Regions from separate parts of the Tardiphaga sp. vice154 genome, predicted to be linked through region 2. Evidence: predicted binding sites of a transcription regulator. Region 2 holds the regulator's gene; each other region holds the start of a gene.

Region 1 (10,078 bases), 1.6 Mb from region 2:
GGCCATCATCCCACGGCAGTTTTCAAGGATAAAATCATGGCGATCGAGCGTACCTTTTCGATTCTGAAGCCCGACGCGACCGAGCGTAACCTGACCGGGGCGATCAACGCCATCATCGAAAAGGCCGGTCTGCGCATCGTCGCCCAGAAGCGCATCCTGATGACCCGCAAGCAGGCCGAGACCTTCTACGCCGTGCACAGCGCGCGTCCGTTCTTCGGCGAGCTGGTCGATTTCATGATCTCCGGCCCGGTGGTCGTGCAGGTCCTGGAAGGCGAGAACGCCGTGCTCAAGCACCGCGACGTGATGGGCGCCACCGACCCGTCGAAGGCCGCCGAAGGCACCATCCGCAAGGCGCACGCCAAGTCGATCGGCGAGAACTCGGTGCACGGGTCGGACGCTGTGGAAACCGCGGCGATCGAGATCGCCCAGTTTTTCTCCGGCAACGAGATCGTCGGCTAACGCCGATTCCGGCTGCGGCGCGAAATCGCGCCGCAGCCGACACTATCCGATGGCCGGTACAGGCCGGAAAATAATCATAAAGGGGGGCGTGCTGTGGACTGGTTGCTGAATATTTTTGATCCAGAGACGATCAAATCGGTTTTTGTTCAGTTCCAGGTCGAAATGCAGCAGCCCGCGTTCTGGCTCGCCGTCAGCAAGATCATCTGGATCAACGTTCTGTTGTCCGGCGACAATGCGCTGGTGATCGCGCTGGCCTGCCGCGGGCTGGCCCCGAAGCAGCGGATGTGGGGCATGATCCTCGGCGCCGCTGCGGCTGTCATCCTGCGCATCATCTTCACCGGCATCGTCGCCACCTTGATGGAACTGCCGTATCTGAAGCTGATCGGCGGCCTCGCGCTGATCGTCATCGCGGCCAAGCTGCTGGTGCCGGAGAAGCAGGAGGACGACGGCGTTCACGCCGCTTCGAATCTGTGGGCGGCCGTGCAGATCGTGGTCGTGGCCGACATCGTCATGAGCCTCGACAACGTCATCGCGGTGGCTGCCGCCGCCAATGGCAGCGTGCCGCTCCTGATCCTCGGCCTCGCCATCAGCGTGCCGCTGATCGTCGCCGGTGCGGCGCTGATCATGGCGTTGCTGACCCGGCTGCCGGTGCTGGTCTGGCTCGGCGCGGCCTTGCTCGGTTGGGTCGCAGGCGAAGTGATCGCCTCCGATCCCGCGGTGATGCCGTGGGTGCATCATATCTTCAACGGTTCGGTCGGGGCGGGGCTCGACAGCGTAATGACCGCGATCGGCCTGACGACCCGCTTCACGTCGGGCGGCCATGGCGGCGAGATCGCCTGCGGCCTGCTCGGCGTGCTCATCGTGCTGGGCGTCGGCACGCTGTGGCGCCGCCGCCGGATCAACGAAGTGGTCAGCCACGCGGCGTAAGCGCTTAAGGCACTCGTGTAGGGTGGGCAAAGGCGCACATGCGCCGTGCCCACCCTCGCGGGCGGTGGGCACGCCGCGCCGCGCGTTGCGCGCCGCGGCTTTGCCTACCCTACTGATCAGGCTTTCTTCTTAGCGCTCTTCTTTGCCGGCTTTTTGGCGGGCGCGGCCGTCTTGGCCGGGGCCTTGGCGACCGGCGCCTTCTTTGCCGCCACCGCCTTGGCGATCGGCGCGTCCATCGCCAGGCGCATCGCGCGCGCGTAGCTGTCGGCGGCATTGTCGGCAGACGTCATCAGGCGCTTCGCAGCGAACATGCCGTGCTCCAGCGCGTCCTTGGCCAGTTGCTTGAAGCGTTCTTTCTTCCCGGGATCGGTGGCCTTCGCGGCCAGCGCTGCGAAATGGTCGCGGCGCTTCTTGGCGGCAGCGAGCACCGTCTTGTTCTGCTGTTTGGCAATCTGCCGGATGACGACATCCAGATCGGCGTCCGCCATGGTTTGGTTCCTTGCTAGGTGAGAGTCGGTGAAATCAGGTCGTCGCCGGTAGAGGCTCCGGCCCGCACGCGGCAGATATCGCCGTCGATGCGGATGGCGTCGGTCGCCAGCAGCCGCAGCGCCTGCGGGTAGATCTTGTGCTCGATGCCGAGTACGCGCGCGGCCAGCGTGTCGGCCGTGTCGTCATCGGCGACGCTGACGGCGCCCTGCATCACGATCGGGCCGGCATCGGTTTCCGGTATCACGAAATGCACGGTGGCGCCGGAGATCCTGACGCCGGCGCGCAGCGCCTGGCCATGCGGGTCGAGGCCGGGGAAGGAGGGCAGCAGCGACGGGTGGATGTTGAGCATCCGGCCGTACCAGCGTTGCACGAAATCCGCGGTGAACAGCCGCATGAAGCCGCCGAGGCAGATCAACTCGATCCGGTGGTCGTCGAGCGCTTTCTGCAGAACGGTCTCGAAGCCGGCGCGATCGCGGCCAAACGGCTTGCTCTCGATCACCAGCGTTTCGACGCCGGCTTGCGCGGCCGCAGCCAGGCCGGGGGCGTCGACCCTGTTGGAGATTACCAGCGCAATTTCGGCGGGGAAGCCGTTGGCCCGGGCAGCCTCGATCAGCGCGGTCATGTTGGAGCCGCGGCCGGAAATCAGAATGGCGACGCGGCGCATGTCAGCTCACTGCGTCAGTTCGAGATGGCCGTCATAGACCACGCGCTCGTCGCCATCAGCGGCGATCACCTCGCCAAGCACGCTGACCGTCTCGCCGCCCTCGCGGAGAGTTTCCAGCACCTGCGGGACGGCGTCGGGTTTGACGATGGCAATCATGCCGACGCCGCAGTTGAAGGTGCGCAGCAGTTCGAGTTCGGCAATGTTGCCCTCGGCCGCCAGCCATTTGAACACCGGCAGCACCGTCAGAGCGGTGAGGTCGATGCGGACGCCGAGGTCCTTCGGCAGCACGCGTGGGATGTTGTCGGTAAAGCCGCCGCCGGTGATGTGCGCGAAGCCCTTGACGCCGCCGGTCTCGCGCACCGCGCGCAGGCAGGATTTGACGTATAGCCGGGTCGGGGTCAGCAAGGCTGCGCCGAGCGTCATGAAGGGCAGGAACGGCGCCTGATCCGTCCAGGCCAGCCCGGTCTTCTCGACGATCTTGCGCACCAGCGAAAAGCCGTTGGAGTGCACGCCGGAGGAGGCCATGCCGATCACGACGTCGCCGGCCTCGATATCCCGGGTCGGGAGCAGGGTGCCGCGCTCGGCGGCGCCGACGGCAAAGCCGGCGAGGTCGTAGTCGCCATCCTTGTAGAGGCCGGGCATCTCGGCGGTCTCGCCGCCGATCAGCGCACAGCCGGATTCGCGGCAACCCTCGGCGACCCCGGCGACGATCATGGCCGCGGCTTCCGGGTCGAGCTTGCCGCAGGCGAAGTAGTCGAGGAAGAACAGCGGCTCGGCGCCCTGCACGACGAGGTCGTTGACCGACATCGCGACGAGGTCGACGCCGATGCCCTGGTGGTAGCCGGACTCGATGGCGATCTTGACCTTGGTACCAACGCCGTCGGTCGCCGCCACCAGCACCGGATCCGTGAATCCGGCGGCCTTGAGGTCGAACAATCCGCCGAAACCGCCGATCTCGGCATCCGCGCCGGCGCGCGCCGTGGCGCGCACCATCGGCTTGATCAGATCGACCAGCCGGTTGCCGGCATCGATGTCGACGCCCGCATCCGCATAGGTGAGGCCTTTTTTCGGGTCGGTCATGGCCGGTTTCCTGGCGTTAAGCAAAGCGACGTATTTTCGGCTGGTTACGTCGGATTCCAGTCGCGCGCAATGCTCGCAAGCCACAGCGGTATGGACTATGTACACATTCAGCCGGCCAGGGCATCGATCGCCCGGATTGCAGCCCGACCGACCAGGAAGCAACTGTTGAGTATCCCCAACATCATCACCCTCGGACGCATCCTGCTGGTGCCGGTCATCGTATGGGCGATCGCCTCCGGCCAGATGGAGATCGCCTTCGCGCTGTTCGTGGTGGCGGGGATTTCGGACGCCGTCGATGGCTTTCTTGCCAAGCGGTTCAACATGGCCAGCGAACTGGGAGCGCTGCTCGACCCCCTGGCCGACAAGGCGCTGCTGGTGTCGATCTACGTCGCGCTCGGCATCTGGGGGGCGGTGCCACGCTGGATCGTGATTCTGGTGGTGTCGCGCGACATCATGATCGTCAGTGCGGTGCTGGTATCCTGGCTGTTCGGCAAGCCGATGCCGATGCGGCCGCTGATGGTCTCCAAACTCAACACGGTCGCCCAGGTGGCGTTCGCTGCATTGATTCTGGCGTCCCTCGGATTTAGGTTCGAATCGTCACCTTACGATTTGATTTTAATGGGTTTTGTGACATTTTTGACGCTCTTGTCTGTGTCGTTTTATCTCGTTGAGTGGATGCGTCACATGAGCTCGATCGAGCCTGCTCGTCCCGGTACGGAGTGACGGCGTGGCCTCCCGAATCCCCCCTCGTCAGCTGGCTTTCGCGTTGCCCCATGCCGAAAGCCTGTCGCGCGACAACTTCCTCGAAGGCCCGGCCAATGCCGAGGCGCTGGGTCTGGTCGAGCGCTGGCCGGACTGGCCGAACCGCGTGATGCTGCTGGTCGGGCCGGAGGGCTCTGGCAAGAGCCATCTGGCGGCGATTTGGGCGGAGACATCCGGCGCTCGCTCGACCACGGCGCATGCGCTCACCGCCGCCAATGTGCCCGCCGCGCTGGCGACCGGCGCGCTGGTGGTCGAGGACCTCAACGCCGGATCGTTCGACGAACGCGCGCTGTTTCATCTGCTGAACCTGGCGCGCGAGGACGAGGCCTACGTGCTGATTACCGCGCGGATCGCGCCGGCCGCGCTGCCGATCGAATTGCGCGACCTGCGCTCGCGGTTGCGGGCCGTGCCGGTCGTGCAGCTCACGGCGCCGGACGACCAGCTGTTTCGCGCGCTGATCGTCAAATTCTGTGCCGACCGCCAGATGAGCATCGATGAAACCGTGGTCAGCTTCCTCGCCAGCCGGATCGAACGCTCTTTTGCCGCGGCGCGGCAGGCCGTGGAAATGCTCGATACCGAGGCGTTGCGCTTGGGGCGTCCGGTGACGCGCGCTCTGGCCGCGGAATTGCTGCGCGGCGCGTGACGGTGGGCCGACAAGCGCGGGTCGGTGCGACCAATGGCGCAGCTTGACGGGGCGCCTGACAGGGTCATCCTGTCATCCCGCTGTCACACGGCTCACAGATGGTTTGCAGCAGATCGCCCGCCCTGCGTCATTGTCTGAACTAGATGGATCGTTACCTTATGGAATCCGAACAAGACATTGTTATTGAAGAAAGAAATGGCGTTGTCGAACCGGCCTCCATGGTCGCCTCCGGGCCCGAGCGTTTCATCAATCGCGAACTGTCCTGGCTGCATTTCAACCGCCGCGTCCTCGAAGAATCGGTCAATCCCGGACACCCGGCACTCGAGCGGGTGCGCTTTCTCTCGATCTCGGCCAATAATCTCGACGAGTTCTTCATGGTCCGCGTCGCCGGCCTGAAGGCGCAGGTTCGTGAGGGCATCACCGAACGCAGCCCGGACGGGCTGACGCCGTCGGAACAATTGGTGCTGATCAACGACGCGGTGTCCAAGCTCGGGCAGGACCAGCAGGCGATCTGGCGCGATCAGCGCAGCATGCTGGCCGATGTCGGCATCGTGCTGCTCGACGGCAAGGATGCCTCCAAATCGGAGCGCGCCTGGATCGAGGACCACTTCCTCCACAATATCTTTCCGCTGCTAACGCCGCTGGCGATCGACCCCGCGCATCCGTTCCCGTTCATCCCCAGCCTCGGCTTCACCATCGCGCTGCAATTGGCGCGGGTGTCCGATGGGCGGCCGATGAACGCGCTGATCCGCATGCCCGGCAAGATCGACCGCTTTATCCGTCTGCCGAATACCGGCAAGGACGGCGCGGTCCGGCTGATGGCGCTGGAGCAGGCGACCGGCCTGTTCATCGGGCGGCTATTCCCGGGCTACGTGGTCAAGGGCATGGGCGCGTTCCGCATCATTCGCGACAGCGAACTGGAAGTGGAAGAAGAGGCCGAGGATCTGGTGCGACTGTTCGAGTCGGCGCTGAAGCGGCGCCGGCGAGGGTCGGTGATCCGGCTCGAGATCGAGGCGACCATGCCGGCCGAATTGCGCGGATTCGTGCAGCGCGCACTGGCCACGTCCGACGACGAGATCATTCTGGTCGACGGCGTGCTGGCCATGAACGAGCTGTCGCAATTGACCCGGCTCGACCGGCCCGACCTCGAATTCGTGCCCTATGTGCCGCGCCATCCGGAGCGGGTGCGCGACCATGGCGGCGACATTTTCGCCGCGATCCGGAAAAAGGACCTCGTTGTCCACCATCCCTATGAATCATTCGACGTTGTCGTCCAGTTTCTGCAGCAGGCGGCGCGCGATCCCGACGTGGTGGCGATCAAGCAGACGCTCTACCGCACCTCGAACAACTCGCCGATCGTGCGAACCCTGGTTGAGGCCGCCGAGGCCGGCAAGTCGGTCACCGCCCTGGTCGAACTGCGGGCGCGGTTCGACGAGGAGGCCAATATCCGCTGGGCGCGCGACCTCGAACGCGCCGGCGTCCAGGTGGTCTATGGGTTCCTCGAACTGAAGACTCATGCCAAATTGTCGATGGTGGTGCGCCGCGAGGGCGGCACGCTCGCAACTTACGTGCATACCGGCACCGGCAACTACCATCCGGTGACGGCGCGGATCTATACCGATCTGTCGTATTTCACCTCCGACCCCGTGATCGGCCGCGATGCCGCCCGCGTCTTCAATTACATCACCGGTTACGCCGAACCTTCCGACATCGAGAAGATGGCGGTGTCGCCGCTGACGCTGCGCAAGCGGATGATCGAGCACATCCGCGGCGAGGCGGCGTTTTCGCGCGCCGGCAAGCCCGGCATGATCTGGCTGAAAATGAACTCGCTGGTCGATCCCGACATCATCGACGCATTGTATGAGGCCTCGAATGCCGGCGTGCAGATCGAATTAATCGTGCGCGGTATCTGCTGCCTGCGGCCCGGCGTGCCCGGCCTGTCGGAGAACATCCGCGTCAAGTCGATCATCGGCCGCTTCCTCGAACACGGCCGCGTCTACTGCTTCGGCATGGGCTTCGGCCTGCCGAGCCCGAAGGCCGCGCTTTACATCTCGTCGGCCGACATGATGCCGCGCAATCTCGACCGTCGTGTCGAGGTGTTGTGCCCGCTGCAGAACCCGACGGTGCATCAGCAGGTGCTCGAACAGATCATGGTGGCGAACCTCAAGGACACCGAACAGAGCTGGCAATTGTTGCCCGACGGGTCGTCAACGCGTATGAAGGCGGCGAAGGGCGAGGAGCCATTCAACCTGCATAATTACTTCATGACGAATCCGAGTCTGTCCGGCCGTGGTAAATCTCTCAAGGAATCGTCACCGAAGCGGCTTACACGGCGGTCGGAGAAGCAGGCCTCGTCATAAGGATTGCACCACGTGGTAGCGCGTCCCAAACAACGCGCTGCCAGCGTCGCAGTGATCGACATCGGCTCCAATTCCGTGCGTCTCGTCGTCTACGAGACGCTGACCCGCAGCCTTGTCACGATCTTCAACGAAAAGGCGCTGTGCGGCCTCGGCAGCGAGGTGCAATCCACCGGCCTTTTGGCGCCTGGCGCGGTGACCAAGGCTCTGGCGGCGCTGAAGCGCTTTCGGGCGCTGTGCCGGATCATGAGGGTCGGCCGCGTTCATGCGATCGCCACCGCGGCGGCGCGTGACGCCAGGAACGGCGCGGATTTCATTGCCGCAGCGGAGAAGATCTGCGGCTGCAGCATCGAGATCCTGTCAGGTCCGCGGGAAGCCAAGCTCTCCGCGCTTGGCGTGATTTCCGGCGTACACAGGCCGGATGGGCTGGTCGGCGATCTCGGCGGCGGCTCGCTCGAACTGATTGACGTCAAGGGCAGCCGCGTCCGCCAGGGCGTGACGCTGCCGCTCGGCAGTCTGGCGCTGCAGGATGCCTCGCAGAAATCGCCGAAGAAGGCCGAGAGGATCGTCAAGACCGCTCTGGTCGGCGTGCCGCAGCTCGGTGCTGCGACCGGGCGCACCTTCTACGCGGTCGGCGGCACCTGGCGCGCGCTTGCGCGGCTGCACATCATCCAGAGCGGTTATCCGCTGCGGGTGATGCACGGCTATTCACTACCCGCGGCCGAAGCGCTGGATTTCGTCCGCCGGCTGCGCCGGCTGGCCACCGCCAACATCCTCGCCAATATCGAATCGATCGCCGAAGCGCGCCAGCCGCTGCTGGTCTATGCCGCCCTGGTGCTGGAAAACATCATCCTGACCGGCAAGCCGACGACGATCGTGTTTTCAACCTATGGCGTGCGCGAAGGGCTGATGTACGAGATGCTGCCCCTCGCCAGGCGCGCCGAAGATGGCCTGGTGGCGGCAGCGCAGACGCTGAATCATCTGTTGTCGCGCTCGGCGAAGCACGGCGAAGAGTTGATCGGCTGGAGCGACCGCTTCGTTCGCGTCGCCAAGCTGCCGGAGACGCCGGAAGACAAGCGGCTGCGCCATGTCGCCTGCCTGCTGTCGGACATCGGCTGGCGCGTGCATCCCGACTACCGGGGCGAGCAGACGCTACATCTGATCACCAACGGCAATTTCGGCTCCGTCGATCATCACGGTCGCGCCTTCCTCGCCCTGTCCGTTTATTACCGCTACGCCGGCTTCAGCGCCGAGAACGAGCCGCCGGAACTGGTGCGTGCGCTGGTGACGCCGGCGCAGGTCGAGCGCGCGCGCGTGCTCGGCGCGCTGTTCCGGGTGGCGCATCTGATCTCCGCGGCGCGGCCCGGCGTGCTGCCGGCGACGCATTTTTCGGTGCAGGACCGCAAGATGTCGCTGGTGTTCGAGCATCGCCTGGTCGATCTCGTCGCCGACCGGGTCGGCAGCCGCTTCCGGCAACTGGCGAAACTGGTCGGCAAGAGCGGGACCATCGTGCGGCGCTGATTCAGGCGTCAGGCGGCGCGGATGCTCATTAGGAAGCGGTTGACCTCGTCGCGCAGCGTTTCCGAATGCGCGGAGAGAACGGTCGCTGATCCCAGCACGCGGCGCGCCGCATCGCCGGTTTCGGTGGCGCCTGCGGTGACGCCGGAAATGTTGCGCGTCACGTCGCCGGTGCGTTCGGCCGCCTGCTGCACGTTGCGGGCGATTTCCTTCGTCGCAGATCCCTGCTGTTCCATCGCCGAGGCTATCGAGGACGAGATTTCATCGACTTCGCCGATCGTCGCGCAGATCGCCAGGATCGCCTGTACCGCGCCGGCGGTTTCGACCTGAACCGAACTGATCTGGGCGCGGATTTCGTCGGTGGCCTGCGCGGTCTGCGTCGCCAGCATTTTCACTTCGCTGGCAACGACGGCGAAGCCGCGGCCGGCCTCGCCGGCCCGCGCCGCCTCGATGGTGGCATTGAGCGCCAGCAGATTGGTCTGGCTCGCGACCTGGTTGATCAGCGCCACCACGTCGCCAATCTTCTGCGCCGCCGCCGCCAGACTTTCCATCCGCTGGTTGGATTGTTGACCGCCGTCCGCCGCGCGTTTGACCACGGTGGAGGATTGCGCGAGCTGTCGCCCGATCTCGTTGATCGACGCCGACAATTGCTCCGCCGCCGCGGCCACGGTCTGCACATTGTCGGAGGCCTGCGCCGAGGCGGTCGCGACCACCAGCGTCTGCTGCTGCGACTGTTCCGCGATCTGCGACATCGACTGCGCGGTAGAATGCATGTCGGACGCCGCGCTCGCGACGCTATCGACGACGCCGCGGACCCGATCCTCGAAATTGTCGGCGAGGGCGGCGAAAGTGTCCCGGCGGTCCTGTTCGGAGCGCAGCTTGGCTTGCTCCTGCTCGGACTGCAGCAGGCTGACACGGATCGCGTTTTCCTTGAACACCAAGACCGCCTGCGCCATCTGGCCGACCTCGTCGTTGCGCCGGTGCGCCGGCAATTCGACGTCGAGATTGCCGTCGGCAACGTCGCGCATCGCACGCGTCATGGTATGGATCGGCCGCGAGATGCCGCGGGCAATCAGATAGCCGGCGGCGGCGGCGATCAGCAAAGCGATCGCGGCCATGCCGATGGTCAGATTGCGCGCGCGATCCATCGCGGCAACATAGTCGGTATTGTCCATCACA
Region 2 (10,078 bases):
GCCGATGGGCGGTTTCTCGGCCTTCGCCGGTTCATTGGCATTGGCCGTGATCGTGATCCCTGTGGTGGTCCGGACCACCGAGGACATGCTCGGCCTGGTGCCCAATCCGCTGCGCGAAGCGGCCTCGGCGCTCGGCCTGCCGCGTTCGCTGGTGATCAAGCGGATCGCCTACCGCGCCGCCCGCGCCGGCCTCATCACCGGCGTTCTGCTGGCGACGGCCCGCGTCGCCGGCGAAACTGCGCCCTTGCTGTTCACCGCGCTGAGCAACCAGTTCTTCAGCCTGGATCTCACCAGGACCATGGCCAACCTGCCGGTGACCATCAACAATTTCGTTCAAAGCCCCTACGAGTACTGGAAGCAGCTGGCCTGGAGCGGCGCTCTGATCATAACCCTGGCCGTACTTGCCCTTAACATTGGCGCGCGCATTCTCGGCGCCGAGAGGACAGCGAAATGAGTGAACTATCCGTATCTTCCGGCGTATCCTCGGTTTCCCTGCCGCCGCAGGTGGCGATGGGCGAGGAGCGCTCCAAGGTCAGCGTCCGCGACCTGAATTTCTATTACGGCGACCATCACGCGCTGAAGCACATCAACCTGACGCTGGTCGCCAACCGCGTCACCGCCTTCATCGGCCCGTCGGGCTGCGGCAAGTCCACGCTGCTGCGCATCTTCAACCGCATGTACGACCTCTATCCCGGCCAGCGTGCCGAGGGTCAGGTTATGCTCGACAGCCAGAACGTGCTCGATCCGAAGCTGGATCTCAACCTGCTGCGCGCCCGCGTCGGCATGGTGTTCCAGAAGCCGACGCCGTTCCCGATGACCATCTACGAAAACATCGCCTTCGGCGTGCGTCTCTACGAGAAGATCTCGAAGTCGGAGATGGATGGCCGCGTCGAGAAGGCGCTGCGCGGCGGCGCTCTGTGGAACGAGGTCAAGGACAAGCTGAACGCCTCCGGTCTCAGCCTGTCGGGCGGCCAGCAGCAACGCCTGTGCATCGCGCGCACCATTGCGGTCAGGCCCGAGGTGATCCTGTTCGACGAGCCGTGCTCGGCGCTGGATCCGATCTCGACCGCCAAGATCGAGGAATTGATCGACGAGTTGAAGAACGACTACACCATTGCCATCGTCACCCACAACATGCAGCAGGCGGCGCGCGTTTCTGACAGCACCGCCTTCATGTATCTCGGCGAGTTGATCGAATTCGGCCCGACCAACAAGATCTTCACCTCGCCGACAGATCGCCGTACCCAGGATTACATCACCGGCCGGTTCGGCTGACGCGTTGAACGCGGGAGGGATTGATATGGCTTTCGAACACACGACCAAGGCCTTCGACGGCGACCTGCAGGAATTGACCCGGCTGGTCGCTGAAATGGGTGGTCTCGCGGAGCGGCAGATCACCGATTCCGTCGACGCCTTGGTGCGTCGCGACATTCCGCTGGGAATGAAGGTGGCCGCCGCCGACCAGGAAATCGACCAACTGCAGCGCGTCATCGAAGAGCGTGCCGTGCTCACCATTGCCCGGCGTCAGCCGATGGCGGTGGATCTGCGCGAGATCGTTGGCGCGATGCGGGTTGCCACCGATCTGGAGCGGATCGGCGATCTCGCCAAGAACATCGGCAAGCGCGTCAATGCGTTGGACAGCGACTTCCATCCGCTGAAGCTGATCCGCGGCCTCGAACACATGACTGATCTGGTGCGCTCGCAGGTCAAGGCCGTGCTCGATGCCTACGCCGCGCATGATCTGCCGGCGGCGATGGCGGTGTGGAAGGGCGACGAGGAGATCGACGCGATCTGCACCTCGCTGTTCCGCGAACTGCTGACCTACATGATGGAAGATCCGCGCAACATCTCGTTCTGCATCCATCTGATGTTCTGCGCCAAAAACATCGAGCGGATCGGCGATCATGCCACCAACATCGCCGAAACCGTATTCTACATGATTGAGGGCGAAGCGATCCTGGACAAGCGCCCGAAGGGCGATATGACCAATTTCGCCAACGCCCCGGTTTAACGAGAGAGACAAGCCCATGAACGCGCGCATTCTGGTGGTCGAAGACGAAGAAGCGCTGACCACGCTGCTGCGCTACAACCTCGACGCCGAAGGCTACGAGGTCGAGACCGTCGCCCGCGGCGACGACGCCGACACCCGCTTGAAAGAGCGGGTGCCGGATCTGGTGGTGCTGGACTGGATGCTGCCGGGCCTGTCGGGCATCGAATTGTGCCGCCGGCTGCGCGCGCGTCCGGAGACCAAGTCGCTGCCGATCATCATGCTGACGGCGCGCGGCGAGGAAAGCGAACGCGTCCGAGGCCTGGCCACCGGCGCCGACGATTACATCGTCAAGCCGTTCTCGGTGCCGGAGCTGCTGGCCCGCGTGAAGGGCCTGTTGCGCCGTGCCGCGCCGGAGCGGCTGGCGACCGTGCTGTCGTTCGGCGACATAGAGCTCGACCGCGACAAGCGCCGCGTCGTTCGTTCCGGCCGGCCGATCGATCTCGGCCCGACCGAATATCGCCTGCTCGAATTCTTCCTCGAACATCCCGGCCGGGTGTTCAGCCGCGAGCAACTGCTCGACAGCGTGTGGGGCCGCGATATCTATATCGACGAGCGCACCGTCGACGTGCATATCGGCCGTCTGCGCAAGATCCTCAACCCGCGCGGCGAGCAGGATCCGATCCGCACCGTGCGCGGCGCCGGCTACGCGCTGGACGACCGCTTCGCCAGCATCAGCGCCGAACAGGCAAGCTGAGCGAGCAGAGTTCTTAGCGCTCGCTTGCTTGCCATCCCACATCAAATTCTAGCCGCGACCCTCGGTTACCTCTCCCCGGCGGGGAGAGGTAACCGTGCGTCGCGGCTGGGCTAGAGACCGAACGTCGTTTTCGTAAAAAGGTGGTGCGGGAGGTGTTTACTCCGCCGGGCTCGCGATCGCCGGCGCCGTGGCAGCGTACTTGTCCATCGCAAGATAAACACCGCCCGCCACCAGAATCCCGGCCAGCCAGCTCAAATCGGCGCCGCCCAGCAGGTTGATCGAGATCGGTCCCTGCAGCGCCGGCACCAGCCCGTCCTGAAACAGCCATGCGGCGACCAAGCCGACGCCGAAGGCGATCATTCCGCTCCAATTGATATCGCCATAGGCGCTCGTCTGCGGAGACTTGTAGAGTTCGGCGACGTCGATCACGCCCTTCCGCTTCACGAAGAAGTCCGCGAGGATCACGCCGGCATAGGGGCTCATCCACATCAACAGGCTGATCAGCCAGTTGTCGAACGCCTTGGCGAAAGACGGCGCAGAGATGAAGTAGATCGTCACCGCATAGCCGGCGACACCGACGATCAGCGCCAGCGCCGTGCGCGACAGTTTGAGGCCCATGCTCAACGCCGCCAGCGCCGCCGAATAGACGTTGAGGATGTTGCTGGCGATCGGCCCATGCAGAACCATCAAGAGCACCAGCAGCGCGGCAACGCCGCCGAACACCGCGCTGACCATCTTGGCCGGATCGGCATCCAGCGTTACCGACGCGATGGTAGCGCCGAGGACAGCGAGCCACACCGAGGGCACGAACATGCCGATGTAGCTGTACCAGAAGACCTGTCTCGAGGAGATGGTGCGCGGCACGAAGCGCGAATAGTCCGAGGCCCAGGTCACCCACGAGATTCCCCAGCCGACGCCGACGGCGGTCATCAGCAGCGTCAGCATCGCCAGATGCGCGCCGGGCTCCAGCGACGTCTTGAGGCCCCAATTGACGACGCCGGCCTGGCTCCAGGCCAGGATGCTCATCAGCACCATGATCGCCACGGTCGCCGGCACGGTGTACTTCTCGAAGGTACGGATGGCATAGAAGCCATAGATGCCGATCATCACCTGCAGCACCATCACGAGGGTGATGACGAGGAAGTTCGCGGTCCAGGTGTCACTGATGCCGAACTGGGCGAGGATGGCCATCGAGATCTTGGCGGGGAAGTAGGTGTTGACCCCGATCCAGCCCAGCGTCATCAGGAACATCAGCAGGCTCGGCAGATAGGCGCCGCGACGGCCGAAGGCGGCACGGCTCAATACCATCTGGTTGACGCCGGTCTTGTGGCCCATCACCGTGAAGGCGCCGAAGATTGCGCAGCCGATCAGGTTGCCGATCACGATCACGGCGATCGTTTCCAGCAGGCCGAGCTTGAGAATAATGCCGAGCGCGCCGAGCGCCCAGTTCACCGGCGCGATGTTGGCGCCGGCCCAGATCCACATTTGCTGCGGTCCGGTGGAATCCCGGTCGGCGTCGGGAATGGGTTCGATGCTGTGAATGTCGGCCCGCAACTCGGAATTCGTCATGCTCGCCCCCGCTGATGAAAACTACCGGCGAAAGCGATCAGCAAGAACTGTACCAGAGTAGCGCATGCGTCTGATCAGGAAATGAGCGATCGGTTCAACACGCCGAGCGTGCATCGAACTGTGTGCTGTTTGCCAAGCAAGCTGCCCATCTTGTAGCCACGCCTTGCGTCGAATCGGTCCAAGCGAGCGTTGCAGAGTTCAGTGGTCGCTCGTCCCGTCGCTGCCGTCAGTCGCTTGCTCTGCGACTATTCGCTGCATCATCGCGATGAAGACGGCCTGTTCCTTCCTGCTTAGCCGGCCGAGCGTGGCGCGATGGGCGTCGCGCGCCGGCGTTTCCAGGCGGGCGAGCAGGGCGGCGCCCGATGGCGTCAGCCGGCACAGTTGGGCGCGTCGGTCATTGCCGTCGATCGTGCGTTCCACGAGCCCGCGCGCGGCCAGTCGCTTCAGTGCGCCCGTCGTGGTGGTGCGATCCTGAGCAATATCTGCAGCCAAAGTAGTCTGGTCTGCCGCGCCGCGCCCTGCAAGCGCCGACAGCAGGCTGTATTGCAGCGGCGTCACGTCGAAGCTGGCGCAGGCCTGCTGAAACAGCGCGACGTGGATCTGATGCAACCGGCGGATCAGAAATCCGGGCCTTTGTTGCAGCGGCCAGGGGCGGTGCGCGGGTTTGGGCGCAATCCGGTCGCTTGGCGGTTTGGCTGATGGCAACATGCTCTCCTGATCGTTCGGCTTCGCAAACGCAGCATCGGTTTCTTATGGCATGGTCTTTGCTTTTGTAAAATACGAAGTATGCTTCGCATTTGAAGCAGACCTGCAGAGCCTGCCGTTAAGTAAGAGGAGACCGTCATGTCCGTCACCGCCACTTTTGATTTGCTGTTGCGCGGCGGCCGCGTCATCGATCCGGCCTCGGGCATCGACGGCCTGAAGGATGTCGCCATCCGCAATGGCAAGATCGCGGCCGTGCAGTCCGACATCTTGCCGACCAGCGCGAAGGAAGTGGTCGACGTCACCGGCCAGCTGGTGCTGCCGGGCCTGATCGACACCCACGCGCATGTCTATCAATATGTCTCGGGGCGTTTCGGCATGAATCCCGACATGGTGGGCGTGCAATCGGGCGTCACCACGCTGATCGATCAGGGCGGTCCGTCCTGCATGACATTGCCGGGCTTTCGTCACTTCATTGCCGAGCCCGCCAAATCGCGCGTCTATGCCTTCCTGTCGGCCTATCTGGTCGGCGGGCTCGAGGGCCATTTCTATCCCAATCTGTACAGCCCGGACGGCGTCGATATCGACGCCACCGTGAAATCCGCTTTGGCTAATCGCGATCTGGTGCGCGGTATCAAGGCGCATGCCGAAATCGGCGGCTTTGCGCGCTGGGGCATTCGCGTGCTGGAAATGGCGGCGGAAATCGGCAAGCAGACCGAACTGCCGGTCTATGTGCATTTCGGCCAGCTCTGGGGCCTGCCGGAAAGCGGCACCAATGGCGAGGACGTCGACACCATCCTGGAGCGCGTGATCCCTCTGCTCAAGGAAGGCGACGTGCTGGCGCATCCCTTCACGCGGCATCCCGGCGGTTTCGTCAATCGTGAGGGCGAGGTGCATCCGGTGATTAGGGCTGCGATCGATCGCGGCCTCAAGATCGACGTCGGCCACGGCAGCCACTTCTCCTACCGCCTGGCGAAGAAGGCGATCGCCGCCGGCATCGTGCCGAACACGCTCGGCGCCGACATCCATGGCTACAACACCCATGTCCCCGCGCCGGCCGGCACACCGGACGAGCACGAAGACGAGGAGAACCATCCCTTTGCAGGTCAGGCCAAGTTCAGCCTGGTGCAGGCGATGAGCTCGATGATGGCGCTCGGCCTGACGCTGGAGCAGGTGGTGCCGATGGTGACGTCCAATCCGGCGAAGATGATCGGCTTGTCGGACACGGTCGGCTCCTTGAAGGTCGGCGTGGATGCCGACGTCTCGGTGATCACGACCAAGCCGGGCCGCTACATCCTGCGTGACAACGAGAATACCGAAGTGGTGGCGGACGGGCTGATGCAGCCGCTGTTCTGCCTGCGCGCCGGCGTGCGCCATGATGCGGTGGCGTCGATCCTGCCCGAGGCGGTCGCCGCGTAAGCGGTGCCCATGAGAGAGCAGGGTCTACCTATGAGTGATATGCGCAAACCTCTGTCGGATGCGCCTGCCGAAGGGCAGGGCGTCGGCGCGCGCGTGCTGCGCAAGGAAGATGATCGCCTGATGCGCGGCCGCGGACAGTTCGTTGCCGATATTCGCCTTGCTGGATTGCAGGATGTCGCCTTCGTGCGCAGTCCGGTGGCGCATGCCCGGATCCGCGCCATCCATGTGCCGGAGCGCTATCGCGACGTGGTGTTCACCGCAGCGGATCTCGACGGCGTCAAACCGATCCGCGCCATTACAGGACTGCCCGGCTTCAAGATTTCGGAGCAGCCGATCCTCGCCACCGGCAAGATCCGCCAGGTAGGCGAGCTCATCGCCATGTGCGTGGCGCCGACGCGCGCCGAGGCCGAGGATATCGCTGCCTCCGTGACGCTCGATCTCGAGGAACTGCCCGCTGTGCACAACATGTTGCAAGCGCGCGAGCCGGGCTCGCCGCTCGTGCATGAGCATTGGGGCGACAATATCTTTCTCGAAAGCTTTTTCGAGATCGATATCGCAGGCGCGCTGGACGCGCCGATCAAGGTGACGCGCGAGATCTCGACCTCCCGGCAATGCATGTCGCCGCTGGAAGGCCGCGGCGTGGTGGCCACCTTCGATCACCGGCTCGACCAGCTCACGCTCTATACCGGCAGCCAGATGCCGCACATCGTGCGCAACGGCCTGTCGGATACGCTGGGCATCGACCAGGGCCAGATCCGCATCGTCTCGCCGGATGTCGGCGGCGGCTTCGGCCACAAGGGCATTTTGTTGCCCGAGGAAGTCTGCCTGTCGTGGCTGACGATGAAGCGCGGCCATCCGGTGCGCTGGATCGAGGACCGCCGCGAGCATCTGGTGGCGTCGGCCAATTGTCGCGAGCACCACTACAAGATCACCGTCTATGCCGACCGCGACGGCAAGCTGCGCGGCATCGACTGCGAGGCATCCGTCGATTCCGGCGCCTACTCCTCTTATCCGTTTTCGGCCTGCCTGGAGGCGGCGCAGGTGGTCAGCATCCTGCCGGGGCCCTATCTGATGCCGGCCTATCGCTGCCGCACCTATTCGGTGGCCACCAACAAGTGCCCGATCCTGCCGTACCGCGGCGTCGCCCGCACCGGCGTCTGCTTCGCGCTGGAGCTGATGCTCGATCTGGTCGCGGCCGAAGCGGGGCTGGAGCCCGGCGAGGTGCGCCTGCGCAATCTGGTGCAGCCGGAGCAGATGCCGTTCGACAACATCACCAACAAGCATTTCGACAGCGGCGACTATCCGCAAGCGATGAGGCGTGCGCTGAAGATGATCGACGTCGATGCGGTGCGCGCGCGGCAGCGCCGGCATGAGGCCGATGGCCGGCTGATCGGCGTCGGCTTGTCGATCTTCTGCGAGCAGGCCGCGCACGGCACCTCGGTCTATTCCGGCTGGGGCATCCCGATGGTGCCGGGCCACGAACAGGCCACCGCGCGGCTGACGCCGGACGGCGGGCTCGAACTGCGCGTCGGCGTGCATTCGCACGGCCAGGGTATGGAGACCACGCTGTCGCAGGTCGCGCATGAAATGCTCGGCGTCGAGGTCGCCAAGGTGCGCGTGGTCCATGGCGACACCGCGATGACGCCGTATTCGACCGGCACCTGGGGCTCGCGCTCAATGGTGATGGCCGGCGGCGCGGTGGCCACCGCCTGCGCCGAACTCGCCGAGCGCGCCAAAAAGATCGGCGCCAAGCTGCTGCAACTCGACGAGGCCGACGTCGTCCTGACCGATGGCGAGGTCCGCGGCGCCAGCGGCAGCGTGACGCTGAAGGAGATCGCGCACACCTGGTATCGCCGCCCGCAGGATCTGCCGGGCGATGTCGATCCCGCCGGGCTGGAGACCACGTCCGGCTACAAGCCGCAGCGCGATTCCGGCACCTTCAGCTATGCTGCCCATGCGGTGATCGTCGCTGTTGACCCCGATCTCGGCGACGTCGAAATTCTGGACTACGTGATCGTCGAGGACGGCGGCGTGCTGGTCAATCCAATGATCGTTGACGGCCAGATCTTTGGCGGTCTCGCGCAGGGCATCGGCACCGCTCTGTACGAAGAAATGCCGTTCGATGCTGCGGGCCAGCCGCTCGCCACCACGCTCGCCGACTATCTGTTGCCGGGCCCGACCGAAGTGCCCTCGCCGCGGATGGACCATATGGAGACGCCGTCGCCCTACACCAAGTTCGGCGTCAAGGGGATCGGCGAGGGCGGCGCCATCGCACCGCCGGCGGCGATCGGCAATGCGATCAATGACGCGCTACGTCCGCTCGGCGTCGAACTGTTGCATTCGCCGATCTCGCCACGCCGCATCATGTCTGCGATCCTCGAAGCCCGTGACGCGCAAAGGCCGGCGGCATGAAGCCGGCACCCTTTGACTATGAGCGTCCGCGCGATCTTTCGGCAGCGCTTGCCGCGATGGCGGGCGACGGTGTGGTGAAAATCATCGCCGGCGGGCAATCGCTCGGGCCGATGCTGAATTTGCGCCTGGTCGCGCCCGACTTGCTGGTCGATATCGCCGGGCTCGAAGAGTTGAAGCAAGTCGAGAGCGTCGGTGACGGACTGGTGATCGGCGCCTGCGTCACGCATGCCGACATCGAGGACGGCCGTATCCCGGACGTCACCCGCGGCGCCATGCAGCGCGTCGCCTCGGCCATCGCCTACCGCGCGGTGCGCAACCGCGGCACGATCGGCGGTTCGCTCAGCCATGCCGATCCCAGCGCGGACTGGGTGTCGGCGCTGTCGGCGCTGGGCGCCACACTGACGCTGCAAAGCGCGCGCGGCGTGCGAAACGTCGCCATGAAGGACTTTGTCGTCGGCGCGCTCGAAACCGTGCTGATGCCCAGCGAGATGATCGCATCCGTGCGCGTTCCGGCCATGGCGGCGTCGGCGCGCTGGGCCTATGTGAAGGCCTGCCGCAAGACCGGCGAGTTTGCCCACGCCATCGGCGCGGTGTTGATCGATCCCGCCGCGGCCACGGCGCGCATTGTGATCGGGGCCGTCGAAGCCGCGCCAATCGTGATCGACGAGGCCGCTGAACTGTTCGGCGGTCGAATCGACGGCGAGTTTGGCAACACATTCGATCCGCGCGTCGCGGACGCGCTGTTGTCGAAGGCCGGCATCAGCGACGCTGCTGACCGCCACATCCATGTCGCCGTGTTGCGCAAAGCCATCGCGGAGGCCGCGGCATGAACAATATCGAACTCACGGTCAACCGCCGCACCGTCCAGGCGCTGGTCGAGCCGCGCACCAGCCTCGCCGATTTCCTGCGCGACGAGCGCGATCTTACCGGCACCCATCTCGGCTGCGAGCACGGCGTCTGCGGCGCCTGCACGCTGCTGCTCGACGGCGTGCCGGCGCGTTCCTGCATCACCTATGCAGTCGCCTGCGATGGCGCCGAAGTTACTACCATCGAAGGCCTTGACGACGACGAGATCGCGATCGAGCTGCGCGCGGCCTTCAGCCGCGAACATGCGCTGCAATGCGGCTACTGCACGCCGGGCATGCTGGTCGCGGCGCGCGATCTGGTGAAGCGGCTGCCGGATGCTGACGAGCAGGCCATCCGCGTCGGCATGAGCGGCAATTTGTGCCGCT
Region 3 (10,078 bases), 1.0 Mb from region 2:
GACGTCGGCATCCGGGCAGATCACCGTGCCGATGTCGCGACCGTCCAGCACGGCGCCCGGCGGATCCTCGGTGAAGCGACGCTGGAAGCTCAAGAGCGCCTCGCGGACCCGCGGAAAGGCCGACACCACCGAGGCGGCGTCGCCGATCTGCTGGGTTTTGAGCGCCGGATTGCCGAATTTCTCGGGATCGAGCTCCAGCGCGGTGGCGACCGCCATTTCCTCGTTCGTCAGGTCGATGCCGGAATCCAGCAACGCAAAGGCAACGGCGCGGTAGATCACGCCGGTATCGAGATGACGGTAGCCGTAATGCCGGGCCAGACGCTTGCCCAGCGTGCCTTTTCCGGATGCGGCCGGTCCGTCGATGGCGATAATCATGCGCTTGGAGCTACTCGTCTACGTTCGGTTCGGCGCGGCTTAGCACCCGGAATGCCAAATATCCACGCCGGATCGGCCTATGCGAACTCCGCGCCGAGCCGCTGCATCATCGGGATGAAATCCGGGAAACTGGTGGCGATGAAGGTGGTGTCGTCGATGGTCACCGGCTGTTCCGACGCCAGGCCCATCACCAACGCCGACATCGCGATGCGGTGGTCCATATGGGTGGCGACGAGGCCGCCGCCGGACACGCTTCCGGTGCCGTGGACGATCAGGTCGTCGCCCACGATTTCAACATTCACGCCGTTGACGCGCAGCATCGAAGCCGTCGCCTCCAGCCGGTCGGATTCCTTGACGCGCAATTCCTGCAGCCCGCGCATGACGGTGGTGCCCTGCGCGAACGACGCCGCCACTGCCAGCACCAGATATTCGTCGATCATCGAGGGCGCGCGCTCGGGCGGTACTTCGACGCCAACAAGCTTCGACGCCCGGATACGGAACGCGGCCATCGGCTCGCCGGCGTCGCCACGGATGTCGCTTTCCTCAATGGAGGCACCCATCTCGCGCAAGGTCGTGAACAGCCCGGTGCGCAGCGGATTGGTCATCACGTCGGTCAGCACGATGTCGGATCCCGGCACGATCAACGCGGCAACGATCGGGAACGCGGCCGAGGACGGATCGGCCGGCACCACGACATCGGCGCCGCGCAGCTCCGGCTGGCCGGTCAGCGTGATCTTGCGGCCGTGAACGCCTTCCTTCTCGGAGACGATCTGCGCGCCAAAATGCTTCAGCATCAGTTCGGTATGGTCGCGGCTGGCTTCGGCCTCGATCACGGTGGTCGTGCCGGGGGCGGACAGCCCCGCCAGCAGCACCGCTGACTTGATCTGGGCGGAGGCGACTGGGGTGCGGTAGACGATCGGCAGCGGGTCGCGCGCGCCCTGCAGCGTCAGCGGCAGCCGGCCACCATCCTGGCTGGCGGTGACGCGGGCGCCCATCAATTCCAGCGGATCGACGATGCGGCGCATCGGGCGGCTGCGCAACGACGCATCGCCATCGAACGTCGCCTCGATCGGGCAGCCGGCGACCGCGCCCATCACCAGCCGGCAGCCGGTGCCGGAATTGCCGAAATCCAGCGGCTGCTGCGGCGCCTTGAAGCCGCCGACGCCGACGCCGCGCACGGTCCAGGCGAATTCGCCGGTGCGTTCGACCTGCGCGCCCAGCGCCTGCATCGCTTTTGCGGTATTGAGGACGTCCTCGCCCTCCAGGAGGCCGGTGATGCGGGTCTGACCCACCGCGAGCGCGCCAAGAATCAGGGCGCGGTGCGAAATCGACTTGTCGCCGGGCACGCGCTCGCGACCCTCGAGCGCAGCGCTCTTGTGCGCCGAGAGCGGCGTGGGCACGGTCGCGGGGGTGTCGGAAGCGGCGTCTGAATGAGTCAAGATTGTGTTCCTTTGCGCGGCAGGCTCGTACCATATGGCCGGCACCGCGTCACGCCACGCGCAGAGAGCTATTGACAGCAGCGTGGCAACTAGCCAAGTGAAGCACCGTTTTTCAAAAAAATCCCTAGGATTCACACGTGGCCAAATCCGATCTCGGAACCAAGCGCATTTGCCCCACGACGGGTAAAAAATTCTACGACCTCGGCAAGACCCCGGTGATTTCGCCCTATACGGGCGAAGTGGTGCCGATTGCGCCGATCCCGCCGCCGCGCACCCGCGCCGACGCCGCCTCGCGCGCCGCAGCCGCTTCGGCTGCCGCTTCCGCGGCCGAACAGCCGGAAGTGGCGGATGCCGAGGACGAATTGGTTCCGCTCGAGGAAGCCGACGCCGAGGAAGGCACCGGCAAGAAGGCCGCCGTGCTGGAATCCGAGGACGATATCGACGCCGATGACACCATCGACGACGATGAGGACGATGATTCGACCTTCATCGCCGATGAAGAAGATGGTGATGACGACGTCACCGACATCATTGGTGACGTTTCCGGCGACGAAGAGACTTGAGCTTCGCCACGAACTGTGTTTTGAGATGCACCGCGCGCTAACGACCAGTCAGCGCGCGGTTCGTACGGCCCCGGAAATCGATTTGAGTTTTTCGGATAGGTCGGACTACCAGGTTAAGGGGCCATAGCTCAGCTGGGAGAGCGCTTGCATGGCATGCAAGAGGTCGGCGGTTCGATCCCGCCTGGCTCCACCATCCTTCGCTCGCTTCGCGAGCTTCGGCTCGGCAAGCCACGCCAGACTATCGGGGCGAAGCGAGCGAAGGATGTCACGCCGTAGCCCGAAGGGCGTAGGCGGACCGCCGATGCTCAACTAAATTTTACTCAGCTTGTAACGGTCGCTCATCATGGATCCGCAAGGCCATGAAATATGTCTACATCCTTGAAAGCCTTGATACCGAACATTTCTACATCGGCATCGCCGATGATCTCCGCGCGCGGCTTGTGAAACATAACGCAGGCGAAGTGACACACACGTCGAAATATCGACCGTGGCGAATCAAAACCTACATTGCCTTCAGCGATGAAAAGCAGGCCTTCGCTTTCGAAAGATATTTGAAGTCTGGCTCCGGCCGGGCCTTCGCGAAAAAACGCCTCTAACGCCTGAGCCGCGCCCTACTCCCCCAGCGCCGCATTCAGCCTGTCCCGCAGCGCGACCAGCTCATTCTTCATCGATACCAGCTCATCCACCGAACACGCCGAGGCCGCCAGCACGCCGTGCGGCACCGCTCTCGCCTTTTCGCGCAGATCATGCCCCCGCGGCGTCAGCGCGATCAGCATCTGGCGCTCGTCCGCAGCACTGCGGGTGCGGCGAATCAACCCGGCCACTTCGAGGCGCTTCAACAGCGGCGTCAGCGTGCCCGAATCGAGAAACAGTCGCTCGCCGATCGCTTTCACCGGAACGTCGTCGCGCTCCCACAGCACCAGCATCACCAGATATTGCGGATAGGTCAGGCCAAGCCTGTCCAGCAACGGCTTGTAGATCCGATTGAAGGCATGCGCGGTGGAGTACACCGCGAAGCAGATCTGGTTCTCGAGCTTGAGCGGCGAATACGCCGCATGCTTCCGTGGCATCGCACACCTTTCGGACCTGACCGGTCGGTCAGGATGCCATGTGGGGCCTTCCGGCCTCACAATCAATTGAGCGCAATCGAATTGTCCGACCCTCATTTTTTATTGTGCACAATCTAATTGGACGCCATATAGACGACATCGCTTCACGCAGGAGAGCAGTCATGTCCGTCAACGTCCTCTACAAGACCAGTGCCAAGGCTACCGGCGGCCGCGACGGCCATGCCGCGACCCTCGACGGCACGCTCGACGTCAAGCTCACCACCCCGAAGGAGCTCGGCGGTGCGGGTGGCGAGGGCAACAATCCGGAGCAGCTGTTCGCGGCGGGTTACGCGGCCTGCTTCATCGGTGCGATGAAATTCGTGGCGTCGCAGGGCGGCCCGAAGGTGCCGTCCGATGTTGCGGTGACGGCAACGGTGGGAATCGGCCCGCGCTCGGAAGGCGGTTTCGGACTCGACGTCGAACTCGCGGTGTCGCTGCCGGGCCTGGCCCGGGACGAGGCCGAAACGCTGGTGGAGAAGGCGCACCAGATCTGTCCGTATTCCAATGCGACCCGCGGCAATATCGACGTCCGCTCGGCGATCGTCTGATCGAACGCCGATGCCCGCCTGCCAGCCTGTGGCGGGCGGGCATCGGCCAGCCACGCTGGCTGCCTCGGGACAACACCCGAAATCGCATGGCGGCCAGCGTTTGCGAAGACGCGGTTTGGATGGTTTATGGGTCGCACGACCAACAACAAAATCATCAGAAACGCCTCATGATCCCCAATATTGCTCCCGGCGCCATCGCCGGACTGCGCGTGATCGACCTGTCGCGCGTGCTCGGTGGCCCCTACTGCACGCAGATCCTCGCCGACCACGGCGCCGACGTCGTCAAGGTCGAGCCGCCCGCCGGCGACGAAACCCGCGACTGGGGACCTCCCTTCCATGAGGACGACGCCGCCTATTTCATCGGCGCGAATCGCAACAAGCGCTCGATCGGCCTCGACCTCGCCTCGGAAGCCGGCCGCGTCGTGTTGATGCGGATGCTCGAAGACGCCGACGTGATGATCGAGAACTTCAAGCCGGGCACGCTCGACAAATGGGGCATCGGCAATGATGTGCTGCGCGCAAAATTTCCGAAACTGATCCATTGCCGGATTTCCGGCTTCGGCGGCGACGGCCCGCATGGCGGCCATCCCGGCTATGACGCCGTGATCCAGTCGATGGTCGGCCTGATGGCCGCCACCGGCACGGCGGACAGCGGCCCGACCCGGATTGGCGTCGCCCTCGTCGATATGTCGACCGGGCTGTATGCCTGCGTCGGCATTCTGATGGCGCTGGCGGAGCGCGCCAGATCCGGCCTTGGCCAGTTCGTGGAAGCGACTTTGTACGAAACGGGTCTCGCGATCATGCACCCGCACACCGCCAACTACTTCATGAATGGCGGCAAGCCGCCGGCGCGCACCGGGAACGAGCATCCCAACCTGTATCCCTATGCCGTGTTCGCGGCGCGCGATGGCGACATCTTCGTCGGCGTCGGCAATGACGCGACCTATCGCAAGCTGTGCAAGGAGCTCGGCAAGCCCGAGCTTGGCACCGACACGCGCTTTGCCCGCAACCGCGACCGCGTCGTCAACCGCGACGAATTGCGCGCCGAGCTGGAAGCGATCCTCACGCAGGAAGACGGCGAACCGCTATGCCGCCGCCTGCTCGCCGCCGGCCTGCCCGCAGGCCCGGTGCAGTCGATCGACAAGGCGCTCGCCAACCCACACACGATTGCGCGCGGCGATATCATCGAGAAGGACTGGTACAAGGGCGTCGCTTCACCGGTGCGCTTCGACCGCACCCCGGCAAGCCTGCGCCACGTCCCGCCGAAGTTCAGCGAGCATGCCACCGAGGTGCTCGAGGAGTTCGGCTATTCGGCGGAAGAGATCGGCGATCTCGTCGCCCGGGGCACGGTCAGCGGCCCGGAGCGCAAGCGCTAGCGCTAGCAGCAAGGTCAGGGATGCGGTCCCATCCCGGACCTCACTAAACTTCCAGCTGCCATGATCCGCGCTTTCGCGCGGGCGTCGGCTCGACTATACCGTCATCCCAATGTCATCCCGCGCTGTTACCGGCGCAGCAACGATGATGACGGCCACCGGGAGACCTTGGAATGAACCGACCACTGCGCCTTGCCACCCTGCTCGCCTCGACCCTCGTGCTCGCGTCGCCGGCCTATGCGGTGACCGAGATCCAGTGGTGGCACGCGATGACCGGCGGCAACAACGACATCGTCAACAAGCTCGCGGCCGACTTCAACGCCAGCCAGTCCGACTACAAGGTGGTCACGACCTTCAAGGGCGCCTATCCCGACACGATGAACGCCGGCATCGCTGCGTTCCGTGCCGGCACCGCACCGCACATCCTGCAGGTCTTCGAGGTCGGCACCGCAACCATGATGAGCGCCAAGGGCGCCGTCAAGCCGGTGTACCAGTTGATGAAGGACGCGGGCGAGCCGTTCGACGCCAACAATTATCTACCCGCCATCACCGGCTATTACTCGACCTCCAAGGGCGAGATGCTGTCGTTCCCGTTCAACTCGTCCTCGATGGTGATGTGGGTCAATCTCGACGCGCTGAAGAAGGCGAACATCGCGGAAATCCCGAAGACCTGGCCGGAAGTTTTCGAGGACGCCAAGAAGCTCAAGGCCGCCGGCTATGCGACCTGCGGCTTTTCCAATGCTTGGGCGACGTGGGCGCACATCGAACAGTTCTCCGCGTGGCACAACGTGCCGATCGGCACCAAGGCCAACGGGCTGGACGGCTTCGATACCGAGCTCAAGTTCAACGCGCCGCTCCAGGTCAAGCATCTGCAGACGCTGATCGAACTGCAGAAGGACAAGACCTACGATTATTCCGGCCGCGCCAATGCCAGCGAGAGCCGGTTCGGCTCCGGCGAGTGCCCGCTATTCCTGACATCGTCGGGCTATTATGCGACCGCCAAGGGCACCGCGAAGTTCGCCTTCACCTCGGCGCCGATGCCGTATTACCCGGACGTGGCCGGCGCGCCGCAGAACTCGATCATTGGCGGCGCCTCGCTGTGGGTGATGGGCGGCAAGAAGCCGGACGAATACAAGGGCATCGCCAAGTTTTTCACGTTCCTGTCCGACACCGACCGCCAAGCCAAACTGCACCAGGAATCCGGCTACCTGCCGATCACCAAGGCAGCGTACGAAAAGACCAAGGCCGACGGTTTTTATGAAAAGAATCCGATCCTGCAGACGCCGTTGAAGGAGCTCACCAACAAGGAGCCGACCGAAAACTCGCGCGGCCTGCGCTTCGGCAACATGGTGCAGCTACGCGACATCTGGGCGGAGGAGATGGAATCCGCTTTGGGCGGGCAGAAGACTGCGCAGCAGGCGCTCGACACCGCGGTCTCGCGCGGCAACGCGATGTTGCGAACGTTCGAGAAGACGGTGAAGTAACATGATCGTCGTAGCGCATCATGGCGAGGCACGGCAGACATGTTCCCTCCCCCTTGCGGGGGAGGGGGCAGAACGCCCCTGCCGTGAGGCGCGATAACAAGCGATGGAAAAGTCCGCCGTCTTCAAAGGCAGGTTGCTGCCCTATCTGCTGCTGGTGCCGCAGCTGGTCATCACGGCTGTTTTTTTCTACTGGCCCGCGCTGCAGGCCGTCTGGCAATCCTTCCTGCGCGAGGACGCCTTCGGCCTGAACTCGGAATTCATCGGGTTAGAGAACTATCAGGCGCTGTTCACGCAGCCTGAATACTACAAGGCGATGTTGACGACGCTGGTGTTCTCGTCGCTGGTGGCCGGGCTGTCGCTGGCGATCGCTTTGCTGTTCGCGACCCAGGCCGACAAGAATCTGAAGGCAGCGCCCGCATTCAAGATGCTGATGCTGTGGCCCTACGCGGTGGCGCCGGCGGTGGCCGGCGTGCTGTGGCTGTTCATCTTCCATCCCACGCTCGGCACCATGGCGCGGCCGCTGCGCCTGATGGGCTTCAACTGGAATCCGCTACTCAACGGCAACCATGCGATGACGCTGGTCGTGATGGCCGCCGTGTGGAAGCAGATCGCCTATAACTTCCTGTTCTTCCTTGCAGGGTTGCAATCGATCCCGCGCAGCGTGCTGGAGGCCGGCGCCATCGATGGCGCCGGGCCGCTGCGGCGGTTCTGGACCATCACCTTCCCGCTGCTGTCGCCGACCACGTTCTTCCTGCTGGTGGTGAACGTCGTCTACGTGTTCTTCGACACATTCGGCATCATCGACGCCGTGACGGGCGGCGGCCCGGCCGGCTCGACGACGACGATGGTCTACAAGGTCTATGCCGACGGCCGGCTCGGCGGCGATCTCGGCAGTTCGGCGGCGCAATCCGTCGTGCTGATGGTCATCGTGATCGCGCTGACGGCGATCCAGTTCCGCTATGTCGAGCGCAAGGTGCAGTACTGATGGTCGAGCACCGCCGCTGGAACGACATTCTGGCCTACGCGATCCTGATCTTCGGCGTGTTCATCGTCGTGTTTCCGGTCTATGTCGCAATCATCGCCTCGACCCATGATGCGGCCACGGTGGTCAACGGCAACATGCCGATGCTGCCGGGCGGACACGGCCTGGAGAATTACTACCGCGCGATTTTTGTCGGCGGCGCGCGCGCGAGCCGCGAGCCGGTCGGACAGATGCTGCTGAATTCCTTCATCTCGGCGGCGGGCATCGCGATCGGCAAGATCTTCATTTCGGTATTGTCGGCCTATGCGGTGGTTTATTTCCGCTTTCCGTTCCGCCAGACGGCGTTCTGGATCATCTTCGTCACCCTGATGCTGCCGGTCGAGGTGCGCATCTATCCGACCTACAAGGTGATCGCCGATCTGCATATGCTGGACACCTATGCGGGGCTGATCCTGCCGCTCATCGCGTCCGCCACCGGCACGTTGCTGTTCCGGCAGTTCTTCATGACGATTCCCGACGAATTGCTGGAGGCGTCGCGGATCGATGGCGCGGGGCCGTTCCGGTTCTTCAAGGATACGCTGCTGCCGCTGTCGGTGACCACGATGGCGGCCCTGTTCGTGATCCAGTTCATCTATGGCTGGAATCAATATTTGTGGCCGCTGCTGATCACCACGCAGGAATCCATGCAGACCATCGTCACCGGCATCAAGAAGATGCTGACGACCACCGACGAACTTGCCGAATGGCAGCTCGCGATGGCCACGGCGGTGCTGGCGATGCTGCCGCCGGTCGCGGTGGTTGTGTTCATGCAGCGCCTGTTCGTGCGCGGCCTGGTCGAGACCGAGAAGTAGGAATTTCATGTCGAACGTCTCGCTGCGCCATGTGCGCAAGACCTATCCCGGCGGCTTCGAGGCCATCAAGGGCGTCAATTTCGAAATCGCTGACGGGCAGTTCTGTGTGCTGGTCGGCCCCTCCGGCTGCGGCAAGTCGACCTTGCTGCGCATGGTGGCGGGGCTGGAAACCATTACCTCAGGCGAGATCGACATCGGCGGCCGCGTCGTCAACGAGGTCGAGCCGGCGGATCGCGACATCGCGATGGTGTTCCAGAACTACGCACTGTATCCGCATATGAGCGTCTACAACAACATGGCCTACGGCCTGCGCAATCGCGGCATGAAGGAGCCCGAGATCGACGCCCGCGTCCGCGAGGCCGCGAAGATTCTCGAAATCGGCGCCATGCTCGATCGCAAGCCGCGGCAACTCTCCGGCGGCCAGCGCCAGCGCGTCGCGATGGGCCGCGCCATCGTGCGGCAGCCAAAAGTGTTTCTGTTCGACGAGCCGCTGTCCAATCTCGACGCCAAGCTGCGCGTGGCGATGCGGGTCGAGATCCGCAAATTGCAGCGCCGGTTGAAGACCACCTCGATCTACGTCACCCACGACCAGCTCGAGGCGATGACGCTGGCCGATATCCTGGTGGTGATGAATGGCGGCGAGGTCGAGCAGATCGGCAATCCGCTGGAAATCTACCGCAAGCCCGCCACCACCTTCGTCGCCTCCTTCATCGGCGCGCCGCCGATGAACCTGATCCCGATGCGATCAGGCGAGATCGGCCTTCAATTCGCCGGCGACAGCCGTAGCCAGGCCGAAACCGGCATTCTCGGCGTCCGGCCCGAGGACCTGACGATCTCCCCCGACGCGGTCGCCACCGGCGGCATCGCGCTGGACCTGACCGTGGAAGCCATCGAGCGGGTCGGCCCGGAAACCTTCGTCTACGGTGCCCGCGACGGCGCGCACGGCATCAGCACCACGCCGGGCGAATTGCCGGCGGGCGAAGTCATCGTCCGCGTGCCCGGCCAGATTGCGCCCGCCGTGGGCGAGCGAATCCGGGCCATCGCGCCCCGCGACAAATTGCATCTGTTCAGCGCCGACGGCCGCAGCCGGATCGATACCTGACCGAAATCAACGCGCGGCCAAGCAGACCGGGCGATTCCGGGGTTCTTGAACCCGGCGGTACTATGCCCATATTGGACGCATCGGCAGGCACTCAGCCTGTCGGTGAAGAGGGCGCCGTCAGGGCCCTGATACCCAAAGTCGCTTCGAGAGGGCTTTGTATCTATGTCTCGTGTTCCTTCGTTATCCAGTCCGTTCCTGTTGGGCTTCGACGAGATCGAGCGTGCGCTCGACCGCGTTGTCAAAGGCGCCGAC

Evidence for each region. Region 2 encodes PhoB, which activates phosphate uptake and scavenging genes when phosphate is short. Its sites were predicted from a motif close to TGTCATNNANCTGTCAT; they were not measured.
Region 1: the regulator PhoB is predicted to act here: its motif matches at 5,095-5,111, upstream of FIU28_RS13300 (RNA degradosome polyphosphate kinase).
Region 3: the regulator PhoB is predicted to act here: its motif matches at 5,510-5,526, upstream of ugpB (sn-glycerol-3-phosphate ABC transporter substrate-binding protein UgpB).

The regions. Positions count from the first base shown of each region.
Region 1 is NZ_CP041399.1:2,836,319-2,846,396, forward strand. Features, by position in the region: gene ndk (nucleoside-diphosphate kinase) at 37-459, shown strand; gene FIU28_RS13270 (TerC family protein) at 553-1,386, shown strand; gene FIU28_RS13275 (hypothetical protein) at 1,503-1,874, opposite strand; gene purN (phosphoribosylglycinamide formyltransferase) at 1,889-2,539, opposite strand; gene purM (phosphoribosylformylglycinamidine cyclo-ligase) at 2,546-3,619, opposite strand; gene FIU28_RS13290 (CDP-alcohol phosphatidyltransferase family protein) at 3,785-4,342, shown strand; gene FIU28_RS13295 (DnaA ATPase domain-containing protein) at 4,347-5,024, shown strand; gene FIU28_RS13300 (RNA degradosome polyphosphate kinase) at 5,183-7,384, shown strand; gene ppx (exopolyphosphatase) at 7,397-8,902, shown strand; gene FIU28_RS13310 (methyl-accepting chemotaxis protein) at 8,911-10,078, opposite strand, start outside.
Region 2 is NZ_CP041399.1:1,220,203-1,230,280, forward strand. Features, by position in the region: gene pstA (phosphate ABC transporter permease PstA) at 1-454, shown strand, start outside; gene pstB (phosphate ABC transporter ATP-binding protein PstB) at 451-1,275, shown strand; gene phoU (phosphate signaling complex protein PhoU) at 1,301-2,011, shown strand; gene phoB (phosphate regulon transcriptional regulator PhoB) at 2,028-2,744, shown strand; gene FIU28_RS05735 (cytosine permease) at 2,901-4,313, opposite strand; gene FIU28_RS05740 (MarR family winged helix-turn-helix transcriptional regulator) at 4,512-5,021, opposite strand; gene FIU28_RS05745 (amidohydrolase/deacetylase family metallohydrolase) at 5,157-6,434, shown strand; gene FIU28_RS05750 (xanthine dehydrogenase family protein molybdopterin-binding subunit) at 6,465-8,846, shown strand; gene FIU28_RS05755 (FAD binding domain-containing protein) at 8,843-9,676, shown strand; gene FIU28_RS05760 (xanthine dehydrogenase family Fe-S subunit) at 9,673-10,078, shown strand, end outside.
Region 3 is NZ_CP041399.1:205,948-216,025, forward strand. Features, by position in the region: gene cmk ((d)CMP kinase) at 1-375, opposite strand, end outside; gene aroA (3-phosphoshikimate 1-carboxyvinyltransferase) at 453-1,814, opposite strand; gene FIU28_RS00880 (TIGR02300 family protein) at 1,952-2,377, shown strand; tRNA gene FIU28_RS00885 (tRNA-Ala) at 2,495-2,570, shown strand; gene FIU28_RS00890 (GIY-YIG nuclease family protein) at 2,737-2,973, shown strand; gene FIU28_RS00895 (MarR family winged helix-turn-helix transcriptional regulator) at 2,989-3,447, opposite strand; gene FIU28_RS00900 (organic hydroperoxide resistance protein) at 3,609-4,034, shown strand; gene FIU28_RS00905 (CaiB/BaiF CoA transferase family protein) at 4,202-5,410, shown strand; gene ugpB (sn-glycerol-3-phosphate ABC transporter substrate-binding protein UgpB) at 5,581-6,891, shown strand; gene ugpA (sn-glycerol-3-phosphate ABC transporter permease UgpA) at 6,995-7,876, shown strand; gene ugpE (sn-glycerol-3-phosphate ABC transporter permease UgpE) at 7,876-8,724, shown strand; gene FIU28_RS00925 (sn-glycerol-3-phosphate import ATP-binding protein UgpC) at 8,732-9,826, shown strand; gene FIU28_RS00930 (Hsp20 family protein) at 9,989-10,078, shown strand, end outside.